DNA from 3 places in the Jeotgalibaca sp. MA1X17-3 genome. Region 2 is predicted to be linked to each of the others. Evidence: a T-box and tRNA genes for the amino acid it is inferred to sense, from the RefSeq annotation. Region 2 holds a T-box; the other regions hold tRNA genes.
The links. A T-box is a leader RNA that pairs with one kind of tRNA and senses whether it is charged. The one in region 2 lies ahead of thrS (threonine--tRNA ligase), so its partner is inferred to be a tRNA-Thr.
Positions count from the first base shown of each region.

Region 1: it encodes a tRNA-Thr, which carries the amino acid that the T-box ahead of thrS (threonine--tRNA ligase) is inferred to sense. The anticodon was not compared.
Region 3: it encodes a tRNA-Thr, which carries the amino acid that the T-box ahead of thrS (threonine--tRNA ligase) is inferred to sense. The anticodon was not compared.

Region 1 is NZ_CP090983.1:1,225,333-1,229,972, reverse strand. It holds gene LZ578_RS06185 (hypothetical protein) at 1-824, shown strand, start outside; tRNA gene LZ578_RS06180 (tRNA-Gly) at 932-1,002, opposite strand; tRNA gene LZ578_RS06175 (tRNA-Asp) at 1,004-1,079, opposite strand; tRNA gene LZ578_RS06170 (tRNA-Met) at 1,101-1,173, opposite strand; tRNA gene LZ578_RS06165 (tRNA-Ser) at 1,216-1,305, opposite strand; tRNA gene LZ578_RS06160 (tRNA-Glu) at 1,318-1,389, opposite strand; tRNA gene LZ578_RS06155 (tRNA-Ile) at 1,407-1,480, opposite strand; tRNA gene LZ578_RS06150 (tRNA-Gly) at 1,488-1,558, opposite strand; tRNA gene LZ578_RS06145 (tRNA-Phe) at 1,576-1,648, opposite strand; tRNA gene LZ578_RS06140 (tRNA-Met) at 1,664-1,736, opposite strand; tRNA gene LZ578_RS06135 (tRNA-Pro) at 1,779-1,852, opposite strand; tRNA gene LZ578_RS06130 (tRNA-Arg) at 1,861-1,934, opposite strand; tRNA gene LZ578_RS06125 (tRNA-Gly) at 1,962-2,033, opposite strand; tRNA gene LZ578_RS06120 (tRNA-Thr) at 2,039-2,111, opposite strand; tRNA gene LZ578_RS06115 (tRNA-Leu) at 2,118-2,199, opposite strand; tRNA gene LZ578_RS06110 (tRNA-Lys) at 2,230-2,302, opposite strand; tRNA gene LZ578_RS06105 (tRNA-Val) at 2,313-2,385, opposite strand; rRNA gene rrf (5S ribosomal RNA) at 2,401-2,516, opposite strand; rRNA gene LZ578_RS06095 (23S ribosomal RNA) at 2,616-4,640, opposite strand, start outside.
Region 2 is NZ_CP090983.1:1,840,883-1,845,543, reverse strand. It holds gene LZ578_RS09260 (replication initiation and membrane attachment family protein) at 1-779, shown strand, start outside; gene dnaI (primosomal protein DnaI) at 779-1,705, shown strand; T-box leader at 1,755-1,992, shown strand; partial or broken gene thrS (threonine--tRNA ligase) at 2,057-3,990, shown strand; gene LZ578_RS09245 (amidohydrolase) at 4,020-4,661, shown strand, end outside.
Region 3 is NZ_CP090983.1:195,878-200,538, forward strand. It holds gene LZ578_RS00900 (ISL3 family transposase) at 1-659, shown strand, start outside; tRNA gene LZ578_RS00905 (tRNA-Leu) at 774-857, opposite strand; tRNA gene LZ578_RS00910 (tRNA-Cys) at 894-964, opposite strand; tRNA gene LZ578_RS00915 (tRNA-Gln) at 974-1,045, opposite strand; tRNA gene LZ578_RS00920 (tRNA-His) at 1,076-1,148, opposite strand; tRNA gene LZ578_RS00925 (tRNA-Trp) at 1,163-1,233, opposite strand; tRNA gene LZ578_RS00930 (tRNA-Tyr) at 1,248-1,328, opposite strand; tRNA gene LZ578_RS00935 (tRNA-Phe) at 1,340-1,412, opposite strand; tRNA gene LZ578_RS00940 (tRNA-Asp) at 1,429-1,501, opposite strand; tRNA gene LZ578_RS00945 (tRNA-Val) at 1,504-1,576, opposite strand; tRNA gene LZ578_RS00950 (tRNA-Glu) at 1,652-1,723, opposite strand; tRNA gene LZ578_RS00955 (tRNA-Ile) at 1,743-1,816, opposite strand; tRNA gene LZ578_RS00960 (tRNA-Gly) at 1,826-1,896, opposite strand; tRNA gene LZ578_RS00965 (tRNA-Asp) at 1,898-1,973, opposite strand; tRNA gene LZ578_RS00970 (tRNA-Met) at 2,015-2,087, opposite strand; tRNA gene LZ578_RS00975 (tRNA-Ser) at 2,139-2,228, opposite strand; tRNA gene LZ578_RS00980 (tRNA-Glu) at 2,233-2,304, opposite strand; tRNA gene LZ578_RS00985 (tRNA-Ser) at 2,328-2,415, opposite strand; tRNA gene LZ578_RS00990 (tRNA-Ile) at 2,456-2,529, opposite strand; tRNA gene LZ578_RS00995 (tRNA-Met) at 2,585-2,658, opposite strand; tRNA gene LZ578_RS01000 (tRNA-Pro) at 2,691-2,764, opposite strand; tRNA gene LZ578_RS01005 (tRNA-Arg) at 2,773-2,846, opposite strand; tRNA gene LZ578_RS01010 (tRNA-Leu) at 2,859-2,944, opposite strand; tRNA gene LZ578_RS01015 (tRNA-Gly) at 2,985-3,056, opposite strand; tRNA gene LZ578_RS01020 (tRNA-Thr) at 3,058-3,133, opposite strand; tRNA gene LZ578_RS01025 (tRNA-Leu) at 3,140-3,221, opposite strand; tRNA gene LZ578_RS01030 (tRNA-Lys) at 3,247-3,319, opposite strand; tRNA gene LZ578_RS01035 (tRNA-Val) at 3,329-3,401, opposite strand; rRNA gene rrf (5S ribosomal RNA) at 3,520-3,635, opposite strand; rRNA gene LZ578_RS01045 (23S ribosomal RNA) at 3,735-4,661, opposite strand, start outside.

The DNA.
Region 1 (4,640 bases), 620 kb from region 2:
TGGAAGAACTCAGTAAAAAAATCTTTAAGTACACAAATATTCCTTTCGTTTCTTGGCTTTTATCACCACTAGCTATTCTATTCGTAGGTACTTTTCTCGGTGCTAAAAAAGCTTCATTTCAATTTTATCCTTTTTTATTACTTTATCTTTTTTTACTCTTAATAAAAGCAATGGAAATTGCATTTTTTAAGAATTCAAGTGGTGACTTATCCATACCAAAATCTATTCCTTATATTTTTTATTCAATTTTAATTATTTTATTGACTTTGTTATTAGTTGCCACAAACTGGATCATATCAGCTTTACTTGTTCTTTACTGCTTCTTTATTATTTTAGCCTTTTATAAAGGAGTCAAAATGGAAGATACAGAATATTATTTGTTGCTCCAAATTTTCTTTCAGACATTTATAATTGGCCTAATTTCTTATTATCTTCAAACAAAGTTTATTTCCATTCAAATTCTTCCCTACTTTCTCCCTACTCTCTTCCTAATGATTCCCATTACATTGAATCAACAAGAAAAACTTCTTGCTGCTCGAGAGATAAAGAAAAGCTACTCACCTTATCAAGATTTATTAATTGAAAAGAATAACATTTTGAGTATGATTAGCTTTATTATCGGGATTGTAATCATTTTTATACTCTTCAATATTCAAAACGTTCTTATTTGGAAGCAAATTCTTTTTTTTAGTGTTCTATTAATCTATTCATTTCCTTTAACAGTAAAGCAGCTGAGAAATAAGCTTAGACCAGATCTTTATGTAGCTAATTTTGTTTGTTTAATAACCGTTTTATATAGCGTTCTTTTAAATATCTCCATTTAAAAAAGGACAATCTATAGGTTTTGTTCTTAAGGATTATCCTATCTTCATCTGTAATTTAAAACAAAAAAAGCCAAGACATTGAAGTCTTAGCTTTTTTTATCTTTAGAAGCGGGTGACGAGAATCGAACTCGCGATAACAGCTTGGAAGGCTGTAGTTTTACCACTAAACTACACCCGCATGGCGGTTCCGACGGGATTTGAACCCGCGATCTCCTGCGTGACAGGCAGGCATGTTAACCCCTACACCACGGAACCTGTATATATGTAAAATAAAAATTGCGGGGACAGGACTCGAACCTGTGACCTCCGGATTATGAGCCCGACGAGCTGCCAACTGCTCTACCCCGCGATAATAGTAATGATTTTTTCAGTCTATTTAGACTAAAAAGTAAGGAGGATAAGGGATTCGAACCCTTGCGTGTTTTTACACACCTGACGGTTTTCAAGACCGTTCCCTTCAGCCGGACTTGGGTAATCCTCCATAATATAATAATGACCCGTACGGGAATCGAACCCGTGATACCGCCGTGAAAGGGCGGTGTCTTAACCGCTTGACCAACGGGCCAATAAAAACTATTCAAATGGGCCTAAATGGACTCGAACCATCGACCTCACGCTTATCAGGCGTGCGCTCTAACCAGCTGAGCTATAGGCCCCTAAAAAAGCGGGTGACGAGAATCGAACTCGCGATAACAGCTTGGAAGGCTGTAGTTTTACCACTAAACTACACCCGCAATAAATACCATACAAATGGCTTGAGACAGAATCGAACTGCCGACACCTTGAGCTTCAATCAAGTGCTCTACCAACTGAGCTATCAAGCCGTAAAAAATGAAAAATTGCGGGGACAGGACTCGAACCTGTGACCTCCGGGTTATGAGCCCGACGAGCTGCCAACTGCTCTACCCCGCGATAATAGTATTTTATATTTTATGACATAATATTTTGTTGCAATCGGGAAAACAGGATTCGAACCTGCGACCCCTTGGTCCCAAACCAAGTGCTCTACCAAGCTGAGCTATTTCCCGTTAAAGAATGCACCCAGCAGGAGTCGAACCTGCAACCGCTTGATTCGTAGTCAAGTACTCTATCCAATTGAGCTATGGGTGCCTAATATTTTGTGAAGTTCAAATCAAAAGCGGAAGACGGGGTTCGAACCCGCGACCCCCACCTTGGCAAGGTGATGTTCTACCACTGAACTACTTCCGCAGAGATGCCGGCTAAAGGATTTGAACCCTCGACCCTCTGATTACAAATCAGATGCTCTACCAACTGAGCTAAGCCGGCTCAGAATGCGGGTGAAGGGACTTGAACCCCCACGCCTTGCGGCGCTAGATCCTAAATCTAGTGCGTCTGCCAATTCCGCCACACCCGCTGATTATTAGTTAGATAGTTATTCTAAAAATGAGTTATGCAGGGCTCGAACCTGCGACCCTCTGATTAAAAGTCAGATGCTCTACCAACTGAGCTAATAACTCATAAAACAAATGGAGGTTAACGGGCTCGAACCGCTGACATTCTGCTTGTAAGGCAGACGCTCTCCCAACTGAGCTAAACCTCCATAAAATATAAAAATGCGCGGCAGCGTCCTACTCTCACAAAGGGAAACCCTTCACTACAATCGGCGCTTGGAAGCTTAACTTCTGTGTTCGAGATGGGAACAGGTGTGGCCTTCCAGCCATCGCCACCGCACATTTTTATGGGGTTAAGGAAACATTGTTCCCTCAAAACTGAATACACAACATGATAAACAAAGTCGGACCAGGCACCGCATTACGTCGCTGCCTGTTTTTGGTTAAGTCCTCGACCGATTAGTACGGGTCCGCTCCATGCATCGCTGCACTTCCACTTCCCGCCTATCCACCTGATCGTCTCTCAGGGGTCTTACTCACTTCAAGTGATGGGAAATCTCATCTTGAGGGGGGCTTCACGCTTAGATGCTTTCAGCGTTTATCCCGTCCACACATAGCTACCCAGCGATGCTCCTGGCGGAACAACTGGTACACCAGCGGTGTGTCCATCCCGGTCCTCTCGTACTAAGGACAGCTCCTCTCAAATTTCCAACGCCCGCGACGGATAGGGACCGAACTGTCTCACGACGTTCTGAACCCAGCTCGCGTACCGCTTTAATGGGCGAACAGCCCAACCCTTGGGACCGACTACAGCCCCAGGATGCGATGAGCCGACATCGAGGTGCCAAACCTCCCCGTCGATGTGAACTCTTGGGGGAGATAAGCCTGTTATCCCCAGGGTAGCTTTTATCCGTTGAGCGATGGCCCTTCCATACGGAACCACCGGATCACTAAGCCCGACTTTCGTCCCTGCTCGACTTGTCTGTCTCGCAGTCAAGCTCCCTTCTGCCTTTGCACTCTACGAATGATTTCCAACCATTCTGAGGGAACCTTTGGGCGCCTCCGTTACACTTTAGGAGGCGACCGCCCCAGTCAAACTGCCCGTCTGACACTGTCTCCCGGCCCGATAAGGGCCGCGGGTTAGAGTGTTCCTGCCGCAAGGGTAGTATCCCACCGTCGCCTCGACCGAGACTAGCGTCCCGGCTTCATTGGCTCCTACCTATCCTGTACATACGGCACAAACACGCAATATCAAACTGCAGTAAAGCTCCATGGGGTCTTTCCGTCCTGTCGCGGGTAACCAGCATCTTCACTGGTACTATAATTTCACCGAGTCTCTCGTTGAGACAGTGCCCAAATCGTTACGCCTTTCGTGCGGGTCGGAACTTACCCGACAAGGAATTTCGCTACCTTAGGACCGTTATAGTTACGGCCGCCGTTTACTGGGGCTTCAATTCGAAGCTTCGCCCGAAAGCTAACCTCTCCTCTTAACCTTCCAGCACCGGGCAGGCGTCAGCCCCTATACGTCATCTTTCGATTTTGCAGAGACCTGTGTTTTTGATAAACAGTCGCTTGGGCCTATTCACTGCGGCTGACCTTTCGGTCAGCACCCCTTCTCCCGAAGTTACGGGGTCATTTTGCCGAGTTCCTTAACGAGAGTTCGCTCGCTCACCTTAGGATTCTCTCCTCGACTACCTGTGTCGGTTTGCGGTACGGGCAGTTGATTTCTAACGAGAAGCTTTTCTTGGCAGTGTGACTGCGGGAACTTCGGTACTTAATTTCCCTCCCCATCACAACTCATCCTTCGCGGGTAGAAGCATTTGACTCCTTCCCAGACTTGTTGCTTGGGCGCGCATATCCATCAGCGCGCATTCCGTTGCCTCCTGCGTCCCTCCATTGTTCAAACAAAATCAACTGGTACAGGAATCTCAACCTGTTGTCCATCGCCTACGCCTATCGGCCTCGGCTTAGGTCCCGACTAACCCTGGGAGGACGAGCCTTCCCCAGGAAACCTTAGTCATTCGGTGGACGGGATTCTCACCCGTCTTTCGTTACTCATACCGGCATTCTCACTTCTAAGCGCTCCACCAGTCCTCACGGTCTCGCTTCAACGCCCTTAGAACGCTCTCCTACCACAGAATCAATGGTTCTGTCCACAGCTTCGGTGATCTGTTTAGCCCCGGTAAATTTTCGGCGCAGGGTCACTCGACTAGTGAGCTATTACGCACTCTTTAAATGATGGCTGCTTCTGAGCCAACATCCTAGTTGTCTGAGCAACCCCACATCCTTTTCCACTTAACAGATACTTGGGGACCTTAGCTGGTGGTCTGGGCTGTTTCCCTCTCGACTACGGATCTTATCACTCGTAGTCTGACTCCCGGACGTGAATCAATGGCATTCGGAGTTTATCTGAATTCGGTAACCCGAGAAGGGCCCCTCGTCCAAACAGTGCTCTACCTCCATG
Region 2 (4,661 bases):
TCACAAAAGAGTTGAAGAAGACAATTACAGTGCTGCATACCTTGTATGGAATTGATGAAATGGGTATCTCATCCTTTGTTCTTCGTGCTACTAATTTAGAGACCGGCATTGTAGATAGAAAAGAATTAGAGAATGAAGTTGCAGAAGCTTATGGTAGGAAAGGGTCTTCCGGTCATAAAGTACAAGATAAAGTTGAAAAAGAAATTGAAAAAACTAAATCAAAATCAGTTGACCGCAAAGCAGAACTTAAAAAATCTGGGTATACAGAAAAAGAAATCAAGTTAATTAGCATGAGTGAACGATTTAGTCCGATTGAATTTATTACTGATATAAAAAATCAGAAAAAAGGAACGGTAACGGCTAATGAAAAGAAACTATTAAAAGTTCTTCTTGATGAACATAGTATTAGTCCAGCTGTTTTAAATATGTTGATTTATTATATGTTAGTGATTCAACAAAAACCTACAATGAGCAAAGGGGTAGCGGAGGCAATTGCTAATGATTGGACTCAATCTAATGTGGAGCTACCGGAACAAGCGATTGAAAAATCAAAACAATTTGTTGGAGAGAAAATAGCTAGTGCAGAACGTAGACAAGAAAAACGTTCTACTGCCACTTATTATGGTAAAAATGTAGTTCGAAAAATTGAGAAACTACCGGAATGGGCTACGGGAGAAAATGCTGTTCATTCAGAAGAGTTACTCCCAGATGACGTACAAGAAAAATTAAATGAACGCTTGAAGAAGTTTAGAGATGCTGGAAAGGCAGGAGATAAATGATGGACCATGTTGGAAAGGGATTTCGAAAGTATATGAGTGATCCCAAAATTAGTAAACAATATCAAGAGATGATTGAGTCGGTTCATGCAGATCCAGCCATCCAAGCATTTTTTGATGAGCATCAAGAACTCCTATCTCAAGAAATGATTTCAAATAGTTATTCAAAATTATATGAATTTTTAAATGAGAAAAATAAATTGGAACAAGGGAAAATCGGTCAAAATCCTGGATATGAGCCTCATTTAGCTTTAAATGCTGGATATATCGATGTAGTTTACCGACCGACCGCTGAAACCATTAAGAAAGAAAAAGAAAGAGAGTTACGTGGACGTATTCAATCGATTAACGTTCCCAAAGATGTTCGTTCTGCTACGATGGATAAATTTTTAAAGACGAGTGATCGTATGGAGGTATTAGACTTTGCATTTGATTTTATTGAAAGCTATGCCGATCAACCCCATGCCCATCACCGTGGAATGTATCTTTATGGACCTTTTGGAGTAGGGAAAACATACTTACTAGGTGCGATTGCCTATGAACTTTCTCTTCGAGGACATCTTACAACCTTGATGCATTACCCTACTTTCACTCAAGAGATGAAAGCTTCCATAGCGGATAATTCCGTTTCTGGAAAATTAGATGTTATCAAAAAAGCAGAAGTATTAATGCTAGATGATATTGGAGCAGATATTAACTCTACTTGGGTACGAGATGAAGTATTAGGAGTTATTTTACAGTATCGAATGCAAGAGGAGCTACCTACTTTCTTTTCTTCTAATCTTAATTTTAAAGAATTAGAAGAGCATTTCCGAGTAGGGAATCGTGGAGAAGATGAGCCGATTAAAGCAAAGAGGTTAATGGAGCGCGTTCTGTATTTATCTAAACAAGTTAAAATGACCGGGAAAAATCGTCGTTTACAAGAGTGATCCTTGCTTTTTGATCACGTTAATGGTTTAATAGCTATATTAAAAACAAAACAAATCAATGAGAAAGACACCCATAAAAAGATTTCATTTAAAGAGAGGGATGGACGGCTGAGACATCCTAATGTACTTTTTATTGGACCACTTTTGAGAGACTTTTTGAAGAATATAAGGAATAGAAAAGTCCGGGCTGCCCGTTATAGCGACTAAGAGAGTCAATTTTTTTGATGATTTATATATCAAAAAGAAGACTAAACTTTGGGTGGAACCACGTACATTACGTCCCATTTCTGAATGCAATTGTATTCAGAAATGGGATTTTTTTTATAAAAAAATAAAGGGGTAGAGAATTCGATGTCAGAAATAGAAATTACATTTCCAGATGGAAACAAGAAAAGTTTTGAAAAAGGTAGCAGTGTTCAAGAAATTGCACAAAGTATCAGTAAAAGCCTAGCTAAAAAAGGTTTAGCAGGTAAATTTAATGGAGAATTGATCGATTATCATCAAGCGTTAGAAACAGATGGTGATTTGGAAATTATTACACCAGAGCATGAGGATGCATTAGGAATCTTGCGTCACTCTACCGCTCACTTGATGGCACATGCCTTAAAACGACTTTTCCCTGAAATTCATTTTGGAGTAGGTCCAGCTATCGCAACTGGTTTCTACTATGATACGGATAAATCTGAACAACTTACTGAGGAACAACTTCCATTGGTAGAAAAAGAAATGATGAATATTGTAAAGGCTAATTATCCTATTGTTCGTGGAACCGTAACACGAGAGGAAGCATTAGAATTATTTAAAGAAGATCCTTACAAAGTTGAATTAATTAATGATTTACCAGAAGACGAAGTTCTGACTGTATATACGCAAGATGACTTTACTGATTTGTGTCGTGGTGTCCATGTTCCTACAACCGGCCGTATTCAAGTATTCAAACTACTTTCATTAGCAGGAGCATACTGGCGTGGAATTCAGATAATAAAATGATGCAACGTGTCTATGGAACAGCTTTCTTCAACAAAAAAGATTTAGCTGAATTCTTAAAAATACGAGAAGAAGCAAAAGAGCGTGATCATCGTAAACTTGGAAAAGAACTAGACTTATTTATGACGAACTCGACAGTTGGACAAGGGTTACCTATTTGGCTACCTAAAGGAGCTACCATTCGTCGTACGATTGAACGATATATTGTTGATAAAGAGATTAGCTTAGGTTACCAGCATGTCTATACGCCTATTATGGCGGATGTGGAGCTTTATAAGAAATCAGGACATTGGGATCATTATCATGAAGATATGTTTCCACCGATGGATATGGGAGATGGTGAATTACTCGTATTGCGTCCAATGAACTGCCCTCATCATATGATGGTTTACAAAAATGATATACACAGTTATCGGGAATTACCTATTCGAATCGCTGAATTAGGAATGATGCACCGTTATGAAAAGAGTGGTGCTCTATCTGGACTGCAACGTGTTCGTGAAATGACTTTGAATGATGCTCATGCATTTGTACGTCCGGATCAAATCAAAGATGAGTTTAAACGTGTAATCGAATTGATGCTTGGGGTTTATGAAGATTTCGATATTACAGATTATCGTTTCCGTCTAAGCTATCGTGATCCAAATAATACTGAAAAATATTTTGATGACAATGATATGTGGAACAACGCGGAAGCGATGCTGAAGGAAACAATGGATGAAATGGGAATGGAATACTTTGAAGCCATTGGCGAAGCAGCTTTCTATGGTCCTAAATTAGATGTTCAAGTGAAAACTGCGATTGGTATTGAAGAAACACTATCTACTGTTCAGTTAGATTTCCTTCTACCCGAACGTTTTGATCTAACGTACGTAGGAGAAGATGGTGAAAACACACATCGACCAGTTGTAATTCACCGCGGGATTATTTCTACACTAGAACGATTCGTTGCTTACTTAATAGAAGAGTACAAAGGTGCGTTCCCAACGTGGTTGGCTCCTGTACAAGCAACGATTATTCCCGTTAATTTGGAGATGCATACAGATAAAGCCTATGAAATAAAAACTCAAATGGACCAATTAGGAATGCGTGTAAACGTGGATGAACGCAATGAGAAAATGGGATATAAAATACGTGCTTCTCAAACCGAAAAAATTCCATATCAACTAGTAATTGGTGATAAAGAGCTGGAAGAAGGAACGGTAACGGTTCGTCGCTATGGTTCAAAAGAAACCAATACATTCCCACTCGTTGAGTTTTTAGAGCAAGTGGATGCAGAAATAAAAAACTTCAGTTAATTGATGATATAAAAGGAAGGGATGATTGAATGATACGTGAACAATTAATGAACTTACTCTCTGAAAAAGAAGAAGAAATGATTTCTCTTCGTCGCCATTTTCATGAAAATCCAGAAATTTCGTTTCAAGAAAAAGAAACAGCCAATACGATTGCTAGCTATTATGAAGGAAAAGATGTTGTAGTCCATCGTAATGTAGGAAATGGGTATGGAATCGTAGTAGACATACAAGGTAAAAAACCTGGAAGAACAATTGCTTTACGTGCAGACTTTGATGCCTTACCAATTCTAGAAGAAACCGATTTACCTTTTTCTTCAAAAAATCCTGGAGTGATGCATGCTTGTGGTCATGATGGACATACTGCCTATATGATGGTATTAGCGGACTGTTTGATCCAGTTGAAAGATCAGTGGAATGGAACGATTAAAATTGTTCACCAACATGCAGAAGAAATGGCACCAGCGGGAGCAAAAAGTATTGTTGATTCTGGGCTATTAGATGATGTCGATGAAATTTATGGAATTCATTTCTTTCCAACACATGATGTGGGAGAAGTATTCTATACAAGTGGCTGGGCTTTTGCTGGCTGTAGTGATCTATCTATTAAGATAAAAGGAAAAGGTGGGCATGGTTCTATGCCTCATACTGCTAATGATGCGATTGTAGCAGCT
Region 3 (4,661 bases), 750 kb from region 2:
GCTACTCAACAGAAACGCGCTCCAAAGTAGAAACGATTGTCATTGATATGAATACTCCTTACTTAACACTCATTCACGAATTATTTCCACGGGCTAAAATTATTATTGATTCGTTTCATTTGGTCCAACTTATTAGTCGTTCTTTGAATCAAACGAGAGTGACCTGTATGAACCAGTATCGGACTTCAAATCCAGAAGACTTAAAAAAATATCGCAAACTCAAGCGGTACTGGAAACTTGGATTAAAGAGAGAATCCGATTTGAATTCCGTTCACTATTCGTATCACCGATTGTTTAAAGGAATGAAAAGTCAGACAGGGGTCATGGATTACCTTTTAAATTTGGGAGACGAATACAAAACGACGTATCAGTTCTATCAAGATCTTTTATTTGCCTTTGATCAAAAAGATTTCGTTCTTTTCCAAGAGATCTTAAAAGAAGCCCCAGTGGGGCTTTCTTCCTACATGAAAACAAGTCTGCGAACTCTTAAAAAGTATCAATCATACGTAGAAAATACGTTCTTACATCCTTACACAAATGGACCGATTGAAGGAATCAATAATAAAATTAAAGTGATCAAACGAATAGCCTTTGGATTTCGCAGTTTTTCTAAGTTCAAAACTAGAATTTTAATTTCCTGTAATACCGTTCAAAAATAAAAAAATGCTCTCCAACGGTTCGTTGGAAAGCATTCATTATGTGACTCTCATTCTTCATCGGATTTGTAGTTACCAACACGATTTGACGAAGAGCCTTCTTTTACTATATTTGTATACCGACGGCCGGGGTCGAACCGGCACGCCCTCGCGGGCACTGGATTTTGAATCCAGCGCGTCTGCCTGTTCCGCCACGCCGGCAATATTTTATGCAAATTTTCAATCCTTATCAAGGAAAGGCGGTAACCGGATTTGAACCGGTGATGAAGGTTTTGCAGACCTCTGCCTTACCACTTGGCTATACCGCCGAAATCAAACTGGGGTAGCTGGGTTCGAACCAACGAATAACGGAGTCAAAGTCCGTTGCCTTACCACTTGGCTATACCCCAATGATAATTAATAATATAAAAAATAAAAAAGGCGGCTGATGGGTATCGAACCCACGCGTGCCGGAACCACAATCCGGTGCGTTAACCACTTCGCCACAACCGCCATAATTTGAAAAACAGGGGTAGCAGGAATTGAACCCACACTAACGGTTTTGGAGACCGTTGTTCTACCTTTAAACTATACCCCTAAGGACAAAAAGAATGGAGGAGGGCAGATTCGAACTGCCGAACCCGAGGGAGCGGATTTACAGTCCGCCGCGTTTAGCCACTTCGCTACTCCTCCGTTATTAAAAATGGCTCGAGACAGAATCGAACTGCCGACACCTTGAGCTTCAATCAAGTGCTCTACCAACTGAGCTATCGAGCCAAAATATAAAAAAATACGGTCCCGACGGGATTTGAACCCGCGATCTCCTGCGTGACAGGCAGGCATGTTAACCCCTACACCACGGAACCTATGGGGGTTAACGGGCTCGAACCGCTGACATTCTGCTTGTAAGGCAGACGCTCTCCCAACTGAGCTAAACCCCCATGTAAAGTTTACACAAAAACAATTTAACATATACTATATTTCATAAACTTATAAAATTTTGAATATTTTGTTAATGACCCGTACGGGAATCGAACCCGTGATACCGCCGTGAAAGGGCGGTGTCTTAACCGCTTGACCAACGGGCCATAAAAATCGAAAAATAAATGGGCCTAAATGGACTCGAACCATCGACCTCACGCTTATCAGGCGTGCGCTCTAACCAGCTGAGCTATAGGCCCATAAAAAAAAGCGGGTGACGAGAATCGAACTCGCGACGACAGCTTGGAAGGCTGTGGTTTTACCACTAAACTACACCCGCATGGCGGTCCCGACGGGATTTGAACCCGCGATCTCCTGCGTGACAGGCAGGCATGTTAACCCCTACACCACGGAACCGTTAAATATTAACTATAATATTTAAAATAAAAAATGAAAAATTGCGGGGACAGGACTCGAACCTGTGACCTCCGGGTTATGAGCCCGACGAGCTGCCAACTGCTCTACCCCGCGATAATAGTAAGTATATATTTTCTTCATCAGTCTAAGTAGACTAAAAAAGTAAGGAGGATAAGGGATTCGAACCCTTGCGTGTTTTTACACACCTGACGGTTTTCAAGACCGTTCCCTTCAGCCGGACTTGGGTAATCCTCCATGATGACCCGTACGGGAATCGAACCCGTGATACCGCCGTGAAAGGGCGGTGTCTTAACCGCTTGACCAACGGGCCTTGCTATATTTAAAAAAACAAAACGGAGAAGGAGGGATTTGAACCCTCGCGCCGCGTTAGCGACCTACACCCTTAGCAGGGGCGCCTCTTCAGCCTCTTGAGTACTTCCCCATCAAAAATAAATAACCAGTTTACAGGGACTTTCCTGCAATGGACCTTGCAGGACTCGAACCTGCGACCGGACGGTTATGAGCCGTCTGCTCTAACCAACTGAGCTAAAGGTCCCAGCTCGGTAAAATATAGAAACCTTTAAATAAGTGATTCGAGTATATTTAAAAGATAGCGGCGAAGGGGATCGAACCCCCGACCTCCCGGGTATGAACCGGACGCTCTAGCCAGCTGAGCTACACCGCCAAAATTTCAACAACCAAAATTTCATGATTGTATCGGGAAAACAGGATTCGAACCTGCGACCCCTTGGTCCCAAACCAAGTGCTCTACCAAGCTGAGCTATTTCCCGTAAAAAAATGCACCCAGCAGGAGTCGAACCTGCAACCGCTTGATTCGTAGTCAAGTACTCTATCCAATTGAGCTATGGGTGCTTTTAAAAAAAATGCCGAGAATCGGGATCGAACCGATACGGTGATCACTCACCGCAGGATTTTAAGTCCTGTGCGTCTGCCAATTCCGCCACCCCGGCATTATTCTATTTTACATAAAGCAGATAGTCTGCCTATGTAAGCGGAAGACGGGGTTCGAACCCGCGACCCCCACCTTGGCAAGGTGATGTTCTACCACTGAACTACTTCCGCATGGTGCCGGCTAAAGGATTTGAACCCTCGACCCTCTGATTACAAATCAGATGCTCTACCAACTGAGCTAAGCCGGCTAAAAATGCGGGTGAAGGGACTTGAACCCCCACGCCTTGCGGCGCTAGATCCTAAATCTAGTGCGTCTGCCAATTCCGCCACACCCGCGTACCCTTTTTTATTCAAAAAGGAATGAGTTATGCAGGGCTCGAACCTGCGACCCTCTGATTAAAAGTCAGATGCTCTACCAGCTGAGCTAATAACTCATAAAAAAATGGAGGTTAACGGGCTCGAACCGCTGACATTCTGCTTGTAAGGCAGACGCTCTCCCAACTGAGCTAAACCTCCATAATACAAGAGTTCTTAAATATAATACAGCATTTCTTTCATTACTGCAAGCATATTTTTTTACTACGGTACTTTAAACTTACCATAGAGAAACCTAGTATATAGAAAAATATAAAATGCGCGGCAGCGTCCTACTCTCACAAAGGGAAACCCTTCACTACAATCGGCGCTTGGAAGCTTAACTTCTGTGTTCGAGATGGGAACAGGTGTGGCCTTCCAGCCATCGCCACCGCACATTTTTATGGGATTAAGGAAACATTGTTCCCTCAAAACTGAATACACAACATGAAAAACAAAGGTTGACCAGGCACCGCATTACGTCGCTGCCTGTTTTTGGTTAAGTCCTCGACCGATTAGTACGGGTCCGCTCCATGCATCGCTGCACTTCCACTTCCCGCCTATCCACCTGATCGTCTCTCAGGGGTCTTACTCACTTCAAGTGATGGGAAATCTCATCTTGAGGGGGGCTTCACGCTTAGATGCTTTCAGCGTTTATCCCGTCCACACATAGCTACCCAGCGATGCTCCTGGCGGAACAACTGGTACACCAGCGGTGTGTCCATCCCGGTCCTCTCGTACTAAGGACAGCTCCTCTCAAATTTCCAACGCCCGCGACGGATAGGGACCGAACTGTCTCACGACGTTCTGAACCCAGCTCGCGTACCGCTTTAATGGGCGAACAGCCCAACCCTTGGGACCGACTACAGCCCCAGGATGCGATGAGCCGACATCGAGGTGCCAAACCTCCCCGTCGATGTGAACTCTTGGGGGAGATAAGCCTGTTATCCCCAGGGTAGCTTTTATCCGTTGAGCGATGGCCCTTCCATACGGAACCACCGGATCACTAAGCCCGACTTTCGTCCCTGCTCGACTTGTCTGTCTCGCAGTCAAGCTCCCTTCTGCCTTTGCACTCTACGAATGATTTCCAACCATTCTGAGGGAACCTTTGGGCGCCTCCGTTACACTTTAGGAGGCGACCGCCCCAGTCAAACTGCCCGTCTGACACTGTCTCCCGGCCCGATAAGGGCCGCGGGTTAGAGTGTTCCTGCCGCAAGGGTAGTATCCCACCGTCGCCTCGACCGAGACTAGCGTCCCGGCTTCATTGGCTCCTACCTATCCTGTACATACGGCACAAACACGCAATATCAAACTGCAGTAAAGCTCCATGGGGTCTTTCCGTCCTGTCGCGGGTAACCAGCATCTTCACTGGTACTATAATTTCACCGAGTCTCTCGTTGAGACAGTGCCCAAATCGTTACG